Regions from separate parts of the Oscillibacter sp. PEA192 genome, predicted to be linked through region 1. Evidence: predicted binding sites of a transcription regulator. Region 1 holds the regulator's gene; the other holds the start of a gene.
The links. Region 1 encodes LexA, which represses DNA repair genes until DNA is damaged. Its sites were predicted from a motif close to CNAACANNTGTTNG; they were not measured.
Positions count from the first base shown of each region.

Region 1 (7,544 bases):
GGCCAGATGAGAAAGAAGAAGAGCGAATATGGCATCCAACTGAATGAGAAGCAGAAGGTCAAGTTCATCTATGGCATTCTGGAGAAGCAGTTCCACGCCTATTACGAGGCGGCCGCCAAGACCCCCGGCAAGACCGGCGACAACCTGCTGATCGCTGTGGAGCGCCGTCTGGACAACGTGGTATACCGCATGGGCTTCGCCATGACCCGCCGTCAGGCCCGTCAGCTGGTGAGCCACGCCCACTTCACCGTCAACGGCCGGAAGGTCGACATTCCGTCCTATCAGGTCAAGGCCGGCGATGTGATCGAGGTTGCCGAGTCCAGCCGCTCCTCTGAGATCTTCAAGCGCCTGCTGGGCCAGGATGCCCCCGTGTTCCTGATCCCCGCCTGGATGGAGCGTGAGAAGAACGCCCTGAAGGGCACCGTGACCCGTCTGCCCGCCCGGGAGGACATCGACGTTCCCGTCGAGGAGCACCTCATCGTTGAGTTGTACTCCAAGTAAGCGGAGGATACCCTCAATAATGATAGGAACTGCCGGCGGCGCGCAATCATGCGTGCTCGCAACAAGAAGATGAAGGAGGGTACTACTGCATGATCGAAATTGAAAAGCCCCAGATTGAGTGCATCGAGACGCCGGGGGACGCCACATACGGCAAGTATGTGGTGGAACCGCTGGAGCGCGGCTACGGCACCACTTTGGGCAATGCGCTTCGCCGCATTATGCTTTCCTCTCTGCCCGGCACGGCCCCGACCACCATCAAGATCGCCGGCGTGCAGCATGAGTTCTCCACCATCCCAGGTGTCAAGGAAGACGTGACGGAGATCGTCCTGAATGTGAAGGGCCTGCTCACCAAGCTCCACTGCGAGACGGTGAAGACGGTCTACATCGAGGCGGTGGGCCCCTGCGAGGTCAAGGCCGGCGATATCAAGGCCGACGGCGAGGTGGAGGTCCTGAATCCCGACATGCACATTGCCACGCTGGACAACGGCGCGACGCTGAACATGGAGATCACCCTGTCCCACGGACGCGGCTATGTGCCTGCGGACCGCAACAAGCCGCAGCAGAACGTGATCGGCGTCATCGCCGTGGACTCCATCTACACCCCCGTGTATAAGGTCAACTACACCGTGGAGCCCACCCGTGTGGGTGCTTCCAGCGACTTCGACAAGCTGACGCTGGAGGTCTGGACCGACGGGACCATCTCTGCCCGGGACGCCGTGTCCTTGGGTGCGAAGATCCTGTGCGACCACTTCACGCTGTTTACCGACCTCTCTGAGAACGTGGGCAGCAAGCCCACCGTAGTGGAGAAGGCGGAGGCCCAGCGGGACAAGGTGCTGGAGCTGACCATCGAAGAGCTGGATCTCTCCGTCCGCAGCTTCAACTGCCTCAAGCGTGCCAACATCAACACCGTGGAGGATTTGATTTCCAAGACGGAGGACGAGATGATGAAGGTCCGCAACCTGGGCCGCAAGTCCCTGGAAGAGGTCATCAACAAGCTGGCGATGATGGGACTCCATCTGGCTGACGAAGATAACAACAACTGATTCCAATGCCGGCGGACGTTCCCCGGCTGACCAAAATCCTGATAAGGAGGAAACCAAAATGCCCGGAACTCGGAAACTTGGCAAGCCCACTGACCAGCGCATGGCGATGCTGCGTCAGCAGGTGACGGATTTCCTGGACAACGGCAAGATGGAGACCACTCTTGCCCGCGCCAAGGAGATCAAGCCTCTGGCTGAGAAGATGATTACCCTCGGCAAGAAGAGCGACCTGGCCGCTTATCGGCAGGCTATGAGCTTCATCACCCGCGAGGATGTCTGCAAGAAGCTGTTCAAGGAGATCGCTCCCAGCTATGCAGAGCGCAACGGCGGCTACACCCGCGTGATCCGCACCGGCGTGCGCCGCGGAGATGCCGCGGAGACCGCCATCATCGAGCTGGTGAAGTAAGAACCCGCAATCAAAAAAGCCCTTTGTCATGGGAACCTAGGACCTGTGACAAAGGGCTTTTGATTGTTCTTGTGGACCTGAAGGAGATGTGATACAATGGAAGCGAAGGGGGAGATCTCTATGCGCATGGTTCACTGTGAGGACTGCGGAAAGCGGTATGACTACGATGTGGATGGCTTCTGCCCCCGGTGCGGGGCCTTCAACCAGCCTGTCTGGGTCCGGAGCGGCGGGACCGCCGCGGCCGCTGAGTCCCCTGCGGCACAGCAGAAGCGGACAGGGAGGCTCCAGCGGGAACTGGGAGAAAATCTCCGTCAGGCAGAGATGGCCATGGGCCGGCTGCTGAAGGAGCAGTCCCACGGTCGACGGCTGCCCGGCGGGGACTTGTGAGCGCCCGGCAGCAGAGCAAAGGAGGGAACATCTGTGAAGAAGATTTCCTGCGCTTCGTGCGGCAAACGGTATGATTGCGATGCAGACGGCTTCTGCCCCCGGTGCGGGGCCTTCAATCAGCCTGCAGGGGACGGAGACGCGCCGCAGCTCGAGAAGAAACCGGAATTTCAGCAGAGGGAGAAGCCCGCAGCACGCGGGCGAAAGAGAGCCCATTCAGCTGCCAAGGAGGGGGGAGTGCTTCTGGGACTGGAAGTGGTGTCAGATCTGGCAGTGGACCTGGTGGGAGATGCCATTTCTGACCTGTTCTCCTGACCGTCTATGCAGAGCACCGAACGGAATATGAGATGAAGGAAGCGGGCGGGGCCCGCTTCCTTTTTTCGTGTTATGAAAAAACAGGAGAAAATTTTAACGGGTGTAAATTTTCAGCTGCCGCGCAAACTACCGCTGCATGAATGAGGAGGTGTGGGCGCGATGTGGAGAGGTCGCCTGTTTTTTCTGTGCCTTGCCCTGGCACTGCTGTCCGGCTGCGCGCCGGGCGGCCCTGTGGCGGAGGCTGGGGCAGATGCCCAGCTCCCGGCGGACAAGCTGATCGCCATTACATTTGACGACGGCCCACGCCGGAACACTACCGAGCGGCTACTGGACGGCCTGCAGGAGCGGGGGGCAAGCGCCACCTTTTTCCTGATTGGCAAGCAGATCGAAGGCAATGAGGACCTGGTCCGGCGGATGCAGGCAGAGGGCCATCAGGTGGGCAGCCACACCTGGAACCATGTACGGCTTCAGGGGATCTCCCGGGAGACGCTGCAGCGGGAGGTAGGCCGTACAGAGGAGACGCTGGAAGCGTTGCTGGGAGGGGGGCCATATTGGCTCCGCCCGCCATACGGGGCCGTGGATGCGGCGGACCGGGAGCTGCTGCAGGTGCCCATGATAAAGTGGTCCATCGATCCCAGGGACTGGGAAAAGCTCAATACAGCCCAGGTGAAGGCGGCGGTCCTGGAAAATGCGGCCCCCAATCAGATCATCCTGCTCCATGATATCTACGATACCTCTGTGGACGCGGCACTGGAGATTGTAGATACGCTTCAAGGGGAAGGCTACCGCTTCGTGACGGTGCAGGAACTGCTGGAAGCCAACGGTATCCAACCGGAGGCCGGTGTGCTGTACTGCTCCGGCGACATATAAAAAAGCGCCCGGTGTGCTGGCACACCGGGCGCTTTCAGCGCGAAATCAGCCCTGCAGGATCAGCAGGACCAGCGTCAGGATCAGGAAGATGGCCCCAACCCATTTGGTGGCGCGGGCCAGCTTGGCGTCCAGAGTCTTGGCCTTGTTGCGGGACAGGAAGGAGTCGGCCACACCGCCGATGGCACCGGAGAGGCCGGCGCTCTTGCCGGACTGGAAGAGCACGATGACAATGACTGCCAGACCGCAGAGAAGCTGCAGGATCGTGATGACGAGCGTTAAAGCGTCCATACAGGATAACCTCCAAAACTTTCAGCCATGCAGCGCATGGATCATGATTTCACAGATGTTAATGATACCATAGTTTTCTCTGTATTTCAAGGGGATTTTGCAAAAAAGCAGACAAATCAAAGCTATGCGGAAGCGTACGGACAGACGACAAAAAAGTTTGAAAATGATGGAACAAATGTTTGCTTTTCCTGCGGCGTTGTGGTATAATACAGCCAGAAATCCAGCGGAGGTGGACACGTATGCGGGAGCTCTCAAAGATGCAGCAGAAAATCTACGAGTACATTGCCGCCTGTATCCGGGAGCAGGGCTACCCCCCCTCGGTGCGGGAGATCGGGGAGGCCGTGGGGCTGAAGTCACCCTCCACAGTCCATTTTCACCTCAAACGGCTTGAGGAGGCAGGCGTCATTGAAAAGGGCGCCGGCAAGGGCCGCGCCATCACGCTGCGGGAATCTCCTAAGCCTGAAAATCAGGTCCCAGTGGTGGGCAATGTGGCGGCCGGCAGCCCCATTCTGGCGGAGGAGTGTATCGAGGACTATTTGACCTTCGATACCGCCGGTCGGCCCGGGGAGTATTTTGCCCTGCGGGTCCGGGGCGAGTCCATGCTGAACGCAGGCATCCTGCCCGGCGACCTGGTGGTGGTTCACAGCCAGCCCACTGCGCAGCACGGTGAGATTGTGGTGGCTCTGATCGATGACGAGGCGACGGTTAAGCGCCTGTCTCTGAAAAGCGGTCAGGTATGGCTGCTGCCGGAGAATGAGGCATATTCCCCCATTGACGGCACCTATGCCCAGATATTGGGCAAGGTGGCCGCCGTGGTGCGGCGCTATTGAAAGGCGCGGAAGCGCGCAAAGAAAGGGCGTGATGGAAATTTTCCATCACGCCCTCTGTTTTCCAAATCCGGCGGTCACGTCCCGGAGGAATGGGGCCTCCGCCGGACCAGCTGGGGCGCAGGGCCGTCCTGCAGCTCCTGGCGCAGCTTTTCCAGCGCCCGCTTTTCGATGCGGGATACATAGGACCGGGAAATCCCGAAGGAGGCGGCAATTTCCCTCTGGGTCAGGGGGATGGTGCCGCCCAGCCCGTACCGCAGGCGAATGATCTCCGCCTCCCGGGTGGTCAGACGCTCCCGGATGATCTGGTGGAGCCGGAGCGCGCTGTCCCGGTCGTGGATATCGTCCAGCATGGTGTCATCCACGCCCACCACATCCATCAGCTGGAGGGCATTGCCCTCCTTGTCTGTCTCAATGGAATCCGACAGAGAGACTTCTCCCTGGAGCTTTTTCTGGCTGCGGAAGTACATGAGAATTTCGTTTTCAATGCAGCGGGCGGCGTAGGTGGCCAGGCGGGCGCCCTTCTCCGGGTCGAAGCTGGAGATGCCCTTGATGAGGCCGATGGTGCCGATGGAGATCAGGTCCTCCTGATCGGCGCTCTGGGTATAGTATTTCTTGATGATGTGGGCCACCAGGCGCAGGTTCCGCTCGATGAGTACATCCCGGGCCTCCTGATCTCCCTGGGCGTAGCGGCGGAGATATTCCCGCTCCTCTGCGGCGGACAGCGGCTTTGGAAACGACCCGCCGCCGGACAGGCGGAGTGAGAAGAGCAGCGTGTTGGCGAAGAGCAGCAGTGCGGCAGACAACATAGAATCCCTCCCTGTACCATCATTCCTATGCCGGGCAGGGAAGTCCCCATGCGGAAAGCCCTTTGACGGGGCGGCGGGCTGTGGTATACTGGTCTCATCGGACAGAGGAGGGACGGTATGGGCTATCTGGTCTACATCCTGCGCTGCGGGGACGGCACACTGTACACAGGCTGCACCAACGACCTGCCCCGCCGCCTCCAGGCCCACCAAAGCGGGCGGGGCGCCAAGTACACCCGCAGCCGCCTGCCGGTGGAGCTGGTCTACCAGGAGGCGGTGCCGGACCGGTCTGCGGCCCTGCGGCGGGAGGCCGCCATCAAACGGCTGGATCGCAGGCGGAAGCTGGCCCTGATCGCGGCCTTCCGACCGGGGACGGCGGAAAAATGAACAGAACGTAAAATGCGGGAAAAATGCTGACAACCCCTACACATCAGGGAGAAAACGTGCTATCATATATAAGTTGAATTATGCGTTTTTCGGCGGGGGCAGCCCACCGGCAGAGAGGAGGAGGCCATGAGACAGCGAATACAGCGGATGCTGACGGCAGCGGTCGGCCTGCTTCTGCTTCTGTCCGCCAGCGGCTGCGGATTTTCCTTTTCCCCCACGGACCTGTACAGCCTGCCGCAGCTGCCGGAGGAGTACACGGAGCTGAACAGCTCACTCAACCAGTTGCTGGAGAGCGGGGCGGAGTACGCGGCCCCCGTCTCCGGCAGCAACATCCAGCCCGTGCAGCTGGAGGATCTGGACGGAGACGGCGAGGAGGAGGCGCTGGCCTTCTTCCGCAACTCTGCGGATGAGAAGCCCCTGAAGATCTATATCTTTACCGCCGGAAAGCAGGGATATGAGCAGGCTGCCGTCATTGAGGGCACCGGCACCAGCATTTACAGCATTGCCTACGAGGATCTGGACCAGGACGGCCGGAAGGAGCTGCTGGTGGGCTGGCGGGTCAATACGGACCTCCTGGCCCTCTCCGTCTACACCCTGCGGTCCGGGGAGCCGGAGGAGCTGGTGCAGGGCACCAGCTATGTGAAATATGCGGTCAACGATCTGAATCAGGATGGCCTGTGGGAGCTGGTGGTGCTCCGGGCCGATGAGGAGGGCAACGGCATTGCGGATTACTACTGCTGGCAGGAGGAAGAGTTCCAGCTGCGAACCTCCGCACGGATCACCAGCACCATGGCGGAGCTGAGCCAGCAGGGGCGTGTGAAGAGCGGTGTCCTACAGGACGGTACGCCGGCCCTGTTCGTCACGGGGGTGGAGGAGTCGGCCTGGATGGTCACTGACATCCTGACCGTGAAAAATGGAGAACTGGTGAACATCCTGCTGTCCGACGTGACGGGGGTGTCTTCGGAGATCGCGCCCTTCAGTTCCCTGTACCCGGAGGATATCAACGGCGACGGTATCACAGAGGTCCCCCATCCCGAGCCGATCCCGGCCTGGGGAAACGTGGGTGAGGACCCCTGCCGGCGGATCGACTGGTATACCTATACCAGCGACGGCACCAAAGCGGCTGTGGTGAGCACCTACCACAGTGTGGAGGACGGCTGGTACCTGCGCCTGCCGGACGTGTGGAAGGATCAGATCCTCATTACCCGCACGGCCGGGACGGAGGAGGTCACGGTCACATTCTCCTACCGGGGAGACAGCGGGGAGCCACCACAGGATGTCCTGCGGATCACCAAGCTTACAGGCTCCGGCCGCGAGGCCAGAGCCACCCGGGGCGGCCGGGTCATCCTGCGCCGTCTGCCGGAGATCATCTACACGGCCGAGCTTCTGGACACAAATGGGAGCTGGGAATACGGCCTGACGGAAGACGAGGTGCGGGAGGCGTTCAGCCTGATCACCACGGAGTGGTCCGCCGGCGACAGCTGACAGAGAAGAAAGGACGGTATGCCGAATGAAAAAAGTAATGGTGCTGGAGGATGAGTCCAGCATCCGCAGCTTTATCGTCATCAACCTGCGCCGTGCCGGGTACGACGTCATTGAGGCGGAGACCGGCGAAGAGGCACTGGACAAGCTGAAGGAGAACCCCGATACCCGGGTGGCGCTGCTGGACATCATGCTGCCGGGGATCGACGGTTTTGAGGTCTGCCGCCGCATCCGGGCC
Region 1 is NZ_AP018532.1:2,616,239-2,623,782, reverse strand. It holds gene rpsD (30S ribosomal protein S4) at 1-501, shown strand, start outside; gene DN611_RS13015 (DNA-directed RNA polymerase subunit alpha) at 591-1,544, shown strand; gene rplQ (50S ribosomal protein L17) at 1,603-1,947, shown strand; gene DN611_RS13005 (hypothetical protein) at 2,044-2,334, shown strand; gene DN611_RS13000 (hypothetical protein) at 2,368-2,646, shown strand; gene DN611_RS12995 (polysaccharide deacetylase family protein) at 2,806-3,516, shown strand; gene secG (preprotein translocase subunit SecG) at 3,562-3,804, opposite strand; gene lexA (transcriptional repressor LexA) at 4,044-4,634, shown strand; gene sigK (RNA polymerase sporulation sigma factor SigK) at 4,709-5,440, opposite strand; gene DN611_RS12975 (GIY-YIG nuclease family protein) at 5,558-5,824, shown strand; gene DN611_RS12970 (FG-GAP repeat domain-containing protein) at 5,951-7,309, shown strand; gene DN611_RS12965 (response regulator transcription factor) at 7,335-7,544, shown strand, end outside.

Region 2 (7,544 bases), 980 kb from region 1:
AACGGCTCCGGCCCATATTGCAAGAAAAAAGCCGAGGCACCGGACGTCTCCGCATCCAAGCGCCCCGGCCTATCGGGCGGGCTCCAGCACAATGGGCAGGTCCACGATCTCCAGCCCCCGGCGCATGGCGTACTCCACCGTGTACCGGGTTCCGCCGGGAGACCCGTCAAAGGCGGCGATCAGCAGCGCGGCGTGGTCCACCATATACCGGTCCCGCCGCTGCATACAGGCGGGGGTGTAGCAGGCGGACACCAGGGTCTCAAAGTCACAGGCAGCCACCAGCCGCTCATACCGCCGCCGCTGGTCCGGCGGCCAGGCATCCGCCTGGGAGGGACATGGGACGGCCGCCTCCACCGTCACGTCCGGGTGCGTCTGGCGCAGGCGGAGGACGCACTCGCAGAAATACAGGTCACAGCCCAGGGCCATGCCGCAGAGAAAGTGACGGAATCCCTCCTGATAGGCCGCCTCCACCGCGTCTGCGATGCGGGCCTTGAGCAACACGCAGCGCAGGTCCTCCTCGTTATACCGCCATGGCAGCTTACCGGGCCGGTGCCCGGTAAAGCAGCAGGCCGACTGCCGCCCCCGCATGGTCTCCGCCTCCCTCCTTCTGGTCTTTGATTCAGTATAGAACATCCGTTCTTGTTTGTAAAGACCCACGGGAAATTTGCCGTTTTTTCATTTAGGGACTTGCAATTTCTTCCGCGCTGTCATATACTATGGCCAGAAAGCAACTGAATACTTTGTCTTCAGGGCGGGGTGAAATTCCCCACTGGCGGTACAGTCCGCGACCGCCTGCGCGTATGCACAGGCGCTGACTCGGTGAAACTCCGGGACCAACAGTTACAGTCTGGATGGAAGAAGATGAGTGCGGCGTGGCCGCGCGTTTGTTCGCGCTCCTGCGTTGCGTGGATCACCTTGGAGAAGCCAAAGCGTCCAGGGTGTTTTCAAGCAACGAAAAGGAGTGTATTTTTATGTCTGAACCCAATGCCAACGCCATCAAGAACCCCTCCCGGCCCGCAACAAACGTCCGAACCATCACCTCCCTGGCCATGCTGGCGGCCATCGCCTATGTGGTGATGCTCCTCAGCAAGATGCTGCCACAGGTGTCCGGCTTCCTGCAGATGGACCTGAAGGACACGGTCATCTGCATCGGCGCCTTCCTCTTCGGACCTCTGTCCGCCGCCGTCATCTCCATCGTGGTGGCCGTGGTGGAGATGTTCACCGTCAGCGACACCGGCCCCATCGGCTGCATCATGAACGTGCTGGCCACCTGCGCCTTCTGCTGCACCGCCGCCTTCGTCTACAAGAAGTTCCACACCCGCAAGGGCGCCGTCATCGGTCTGGCCCTGGGCACTGTTTGCCTCACCGTGGTGATGCTGCTGTGGAACTATCTCATCACGCCCATCTACATGGGAATGGATCGCGAGGAAATCGTGGTCCCCATGCTGATCCCGGTGTTCCTGCCCTTCAACCTGGTGAAGGGCGGCCTGAACATGGCGCTGATCCTGCTGCTCTACAAGCCGGTGGTCACCGCCCTGCGGAAGGCCCGGCTGGTACCGGAGTCCCATGCGCCTGTCGAGGGCAAGGGCAAGCTGAGCGCCGGGTTCCTCCTGTTCTCCCTGGCCCTGCTGGCGACCTTTGTGGTGCTGGCCTTGGTGCTGATGGGGATTCTGTAAATTTGAACACCACAGGCGCGGGGGCGGATACCGTCCCCGCGCCTTTTACTGCGGCCCATATCCGTCCCTCCGCCTCCCCGCGCCGGTATGTCAAAACCTTCCCATCCCTTCTCCCTTTTCAGGAACGAACAGATGTGCTATAATAGAAGTGAGAAAGGAGGCGGGGCCATGGACCGCATCATCCTGCACTGCGATCTGAACAGCTTTTACGCCTCCGTGGAGCTGCGGAGCCGACCAGACCTGCAGAACGTGCCCGTGGCGGTCTGCGGAGATCCCACCTCCCGCCACGGCATCATCCTGGCCAAGAATGAACCGGCGAAAAAATTCGGCGTCCAGACGGCGGAAACCATCTGGCAGGCCAAGAAAAAGTGCCCGGAGCTGGTGCTGCTGCCACCCCACCACAAACTGTACCGGCAGGTCTCCAAAGAGGTCAACACCATCTACGAGCAGTACACGGACCTGGTGGAGCCCTTCGGCATCGATGAGAGCTGGCTGGACGTCACCCATACCCTCCACCTCTTCGGCGGTGATGCCAAGGCCCTGGCAGACCATCTGCGGCAACGGATGAAGCAGGAGATGGGACTGACCCTCTCAGTGGGGGTCTCCTTCAACAAGGTGTTTGCCAAGCTGGGCAGCGACTACCGGAAACCCGACGCCACCACTGTCGTCTCCCGGGAGAACTGGCAGAGGCTGGTCTGGCCTCTGCCGGTGGGGGCGCTGCTGTACGTGGGGGGCGCCGCCCGGAAGATTTTGGCCCAGTTCGGCGTGAAGACCATCGGAGAGCTGGCGGCCTGCAAGCGGGATGCCCTGGAGACCCTGATGGGCAAAATGGGCGTCCAGCTCCACGACTATGCCAACGGGCTGGACACCGATCCAGTCCGCTCCCGGTACGAGCCGGAGATGGTGAAGTCCGTAGGCAACGGCACTACCTTCCCGAAAAACCTCACCACCGCAGAGCAGGTGCGGGGCGGCGTCGCCGTGCTGGCGGACTCCGTGGCCACCCGACTGCGGCACAGCGGGCTGTATGCCGGCGGCGTCCAGGTGACGGTGCGGGATCCCCAGTTCCATGACCGCTCCCGTCAGATGCAGCTCTCCGCCCCCACCCACCTGATCCGGGAGCTGACGGCGGCGGCCATGGACCTGACCGGCCAGCTGTGGAAACCCCCGGCTCCCGTGCGGGCCCTGACTGTTACCGCCATCCATCTGGTTCGGTCGGAGGACGCCTATGAACAGGTAGACCTGTTCACAGCTGGGGCGGCGCCCAAAAAAGAAAAACAGGAAAAGCTGGAGGCGGCTATGGACCGCCTCCGTGGAAAGTTCGGGACCGACGTCATCTCCTACGGCGCGGCCCGTCCAGAGAAAGAGGAGGATCCCCTGCCATGACAATAGACGAGGAAAAACAGCAGCTCCGGGCTACGATCCGGCGCCTCAGCGCCCAGCTCCCCTTCCGGTACCGGGAAGCGGCGAACCGGGCCATCGCCCGCCATCTCCTGGCTCTTCCGGAGTATCGCAGTGCCGGAGCGGTGTTCTGCTTCGTCTCCGCCGGGCGGGAGATCGACACCCGTCCCATCCTGGAGCAGACTCTGGCAGACGGCAAGATGCTGTGCGTCCCTCTGTGTGTGGCGGATGGCATCATGGAGCTGCGGGCCATCCGCGACCTGAAGGAGCTCTTCCCCGGCGCCTACGGCATTCTGGAGCCTCCGGCAGACAGCCCTGCCCTCTCCCCGGACCAGATCGACCTGGCGGTGATCCCCTGTGTCACCTGCAGCCGGGAGGGCCGCCGTCTGGGGCGGGGCGGCGGCTATTACGACCGCTTCCTGGCCCACTACCGGGGCGCGGCGGTTCTGCTGTGCCGGGAGCGGCTGCTGCGCCAGGAGATCCCCTTCGGCGTCCACGACTATCCCATCCCCTGGGTGCTGACAGAAGCCGGACTTTTTGAGGACGGCACGCCATCCCGGCTGGAATGACTGGGAAAAGGTCCGCCTCCCACAAAATCGTCAAAATATTCCCACTATCTCTACAACATTTTGTGGGGGTATTACCTCTTGTTCCCTTGACAGGTCCCTGGAACTCTGATAAGCTGGAAAAGGCTTATATTTTCCGGAAGACCGGATCACACGAAGGAGGACCCCTGCAATGATCCAGGACATCATGGACTTTCTCTCCCAGGCCGACCCCGAGGTGGGGGCATCTATTCAGAAGGAATTCGACCGGGAGCAGCACAACATTGAGCTGATCGCCTCCGAGAACATCGTCAGCAAGGCCGTCCTGCTGGCCATGGGCACTTGTCTCACCAATAAGTATGCGGAGGGCTATCCTGGAAAGCGGTATTACGGAGGCTGCTATGCCGTGGACGTGACGGAGGAGCTGGCGCGGCAGAGGGCCTGTCAGCTGTTCGACTGTGCGCACGCCAATGTCCAGCCCCACTCCGGCGCCAACGCCAATCTGGCGGCGTTCTTTGCCCTGCTGCAGCCCGGTGACACAGTGCTCAGTATGAATCTGGCCCATGGCGGCCATCTGAGCCACGGCAGCCCGGTGAACATCTCCGGCAAATATTTCCGCATCGTTCCCTATGGCGTGTCTGACGACACAGAGACCATCGACTACGAGCAGGTGATGGCCATCGCCAAGGAGTGCCGCCCCAAGCTGATCCTGGCAGGGGCCAGCGCCTATCCCCGCCCCCTGGACTTTGCCAAGTTCCGGGAGATCGCCGACGCAGTGGGCGCCCGGCTGATGGTGGACATGGCCCACATTGCGGGTCTGGTGGCCGCCGGTGTTCATCCCTCCCCCATCCCCTACGCCGATGTGGTGACCACCACCACCCACAAGACATTGCGGGGTCCCCGGGGCGGCATGATCCTGTGCAATGACGACGACCTGTACAAAAAGATCAACTCCGCCGTGTTCCCCGGCACACAGGGCGGTCCGCTGGAGCATATCATCGCCGCCAAGGCCGTGTGCTTGGGCGAGGCGCTGAAGCCGGAGTTCCGGGCCTATGGGCGGCAGGTGGCTGCCAACGCCGGGGTTCTGGCGGAAAAGCTGATCGAGCAGGGCTTCCGGCTGGTCTCCGGCGGCACGGACAACCATCTGATTCTGGTGGATACCCGGCACTTTGGCCTCACCGGCAAGGAGTATGAGCACCGGCTGGATGAGGTAGGCATCACGGTGAACAAGAACACCATCCCCAACGACCCGGAGAAGCCCTTCGTCACCAGCGGTATCCGGGTGGGCACTCCCGCCGTCACTACCCGGGGCTTCCGGGAGCCGGAGATGGCGGAGATCGCCCGGTGGATGGGCCTCATGGCAAAAGAGGACTATGCGGACCATGCGGAGCAGGTCCGTGCGGAAGTGGCGGAGCTGTGCAAGCGGTTCCCGCTGTATCAGGACTAAAACAACCCCCGCGGAGGCAATGCCTCCGCGGGTTTTTCCTTTCCTCAGAAGAGGGCCAGGAGCTCTTCCAGGGCAGCTTTCGCGTCCGCTCCGCTGTCCCTGCCCGGAGATACGGCATCGAGGGTATAAAGCCCGTTCTTCAAAACAAAATAGGCGTCTGCACTAGAAAAGTCATTGTAGTAATCGCTTTCCGGGGTCTCGGATACCACCAATGTATAAGGAATACCCTCACCAGTCACACCGGAGGTAATTTCAAATTCCGCTTCCCCGTTCCAGCTGCCCCCTGTCCCGGGCTCCATGCCGCTTCCCTCCGGATAAAGCGAAACTGTCATTTGAATGCGGATCGGCCCCATGAGATAGCCGGTATCTATTGTCACGTGCTGCAGCTCGCCTTTAATATTTCCTTGCAAAGCAACCGCGCAATGGCGTTGGCTCTCTTCATTCAGGGTCTCCGCATCCTGCGCGATGGCGAAGTAGTTGGCTGTCTCCAGCAGGCTGGACTTCTCCAAGGGATTGTTCAGAGGGAACCCGATAAACTCCTCACAGTCTGCCCAGCGGTCAAAGGTGCGAAGCCAATATCCTGGACTGGAATTCAAATAGAGATCCTGCTCTTCCATTTTCTGTGAAACATCCTCCATAGCAGACGCGACCTCATCCGAAAAGCTCTCCAAAGGGATCACGGGAATCTCTCCGTTTACCCGATAGCTGGAACTTTCCTGTCCCACCAGAACATCTTCCACCCGGACATTCCAAAAATCCATGGACACCGCCGTCGCTGCCAGCAGCACCGCTACGATGGCCGCTAGGATCAGCACCCGCTTCCCCAGCCGCCGTTTTCCGGGCCGGTCCAGGGTGCCCCCCTGGCGGATCTGTTCCTCCAGCCCGTCCATAGCCGACTCATAGGCTGCGGGCAGGGCCCAGTCCTCCCGCTTTGCCATTGCCCGCAGGCGGGCGTCCAGCTCATCCATAGTCTCCCTCCTTCAAGATGCTCCGCAGCTTCTCACGTGCCCGGCTCAGCCGGACCCGCACCGCCCCCGGGGACGTCCCCACGATCCGGGCGATCTCCTCTGTGGGCAGGTCCTCATAGTAGAACAGCACCACCGCCTCCCGCTGGTCTCGTGGCAAGGTCTGCACCGCCTGCCAAAGGGTATCGTCCCCCGTCTCCCGGCCCGGTATTGCCGGTTCCGTGGGCAGATCATCCAAAGAGACTGTCCGGCCTCGCCGTTGGCAGAGACGCCGGGCCTCATTGGCGGTGATCTTCAGCAGCCACCGGGGCAGCTTCTCCTTTTCCCGCAGCTGAGGATACCGCTCATAGGCCCGGCAGACTGCCTCTGCCACCGCCTCCTGGGCATCGCTGCTGTTCCGGGTGATACTGAAAGCCAGACGGTACAGGCTGGTCCGGCTGTGATGCAGCACTTGGCAGAACCGCTCCCGCTCTTGCTCCGGCAGCGTCATGTCCTTCCCCCCCCTTCTCCTGTTCTGCCTGTATGACCCAGCAGCGTGGCAAAATGTTACGGTGTACTCGCAAAAAAGCCGCCTCGCAATGAGGCGGCTCATATTCGCTTCACAGCGGGACGCCGAGGCCCAGCCACAGGACGTTCCGGACCACGCAGTTGGCCAGGAACAGCCCCACTAGGACCATCGGCCAGCGGCGGTCATAGCGCAGGACCCAGCCCCGCTTTCCCCGCAGCCGCCACGCGGTTTGAGAAAACAGATAGATCGCTGCCAGGGCCAGCGTGATCACCACCGGCGTGTGGTACCAGAGAGCCGCGCCCACCCGTCCCTGGGCTAGGGCCATCAGCGCCCGTGTCCCTCCGCAGCCCGGGCAGTAGACATGCCAGTGCTCCCAGACCCAGCAGCGGCTGACAGTGGGTGCCCCCAGCGCAAAGCGCCATAGCAGATATAGCAACACCAGAACCGCCAGGGTGATCCAGGCGGTCGGATAGGCCTCCCGGTCTGTCATAGAACCTCTCTGCATAAAATTTCCTCCCTGTAAACAGCAAAAAGGCCGCGCAGCGCGCGGCCCTTTCTCCTTTACTTCAGCAACCGGATCTGTCCCAGCAGAGGAACTGCCTTCTCCTCTCCATTGACAGCGGAGATGAAGCCCATCACCGCGCAGATGAAGCAAAAAATGCCCCACAGCCAGCCGATACATGGAATGAAGCTCAGCAGCCCCGCCAGCCAGATCACCAGCGCTTGATTCAGATGGAATTTCGCGCCCTCCCGGTCGCCCAGTACAAAGGCAATCACCAGACCGATCCAGGTAATATAAGCGACAATACCCGTCGTTTTTGCATCCATAAAAACACCTCTCTTTGGTTCAGTGGGGTTGTCCATAGTGTACCACGGTTTTGGAAAGAATACAAGCCCGCGTCAGGACTCCTCCGGCAGAAGCGGGCTGTACATCATGATGGCGTCATTTGCAAAGAGGAATTCCTCTTCCAGCAGGCCCCCCTCCAGGTCATAGATGCGGCGGTA
Region 2 is NZ_AP018532.1:1,634,762-1,642,305, forward strand. It holds gene DN611_RS08080 (SLOG family protein) at 70-588, opposite strand; FMN riboswitch at 739-867, shown strand; gene DN611_RS08085 (ECF transporter S component) at 972-1,676, shown strand; gene dinB (DNA polymerase IV) at 1,845-3,059, shown strand; gene DN611_RS08095 (5-formyltetrahydrofolate cyclo-ligase) at 3,056-3,643, shown strand; gene glyA (serine hydroxymethyltransferase) at 3,813-5,066, shown strand; gene DN611_RS08105 (hypothetical protein) at 5,111-6,034, opposite strand; gene DN611_RS08110 (RNA polymerase sigma factor) at 6,027-6,521, opposite strand; gene DN611_RS08115 (DUF2752 domain-containing protein) at 6,631-7,044, opposite strand; gene DN611_RS08120 (hypothetical protein) at 7,101-7,367, opposite strand; gene DN611_RS08125 (VanW family protein) at 7,440-7,544, opposite strand, start outside.
Region 2: dinB (DNA polymerase IV) is a predicted target of LexA. The motif match lies at 1,802-1,815, and genes of this name have one in related genera.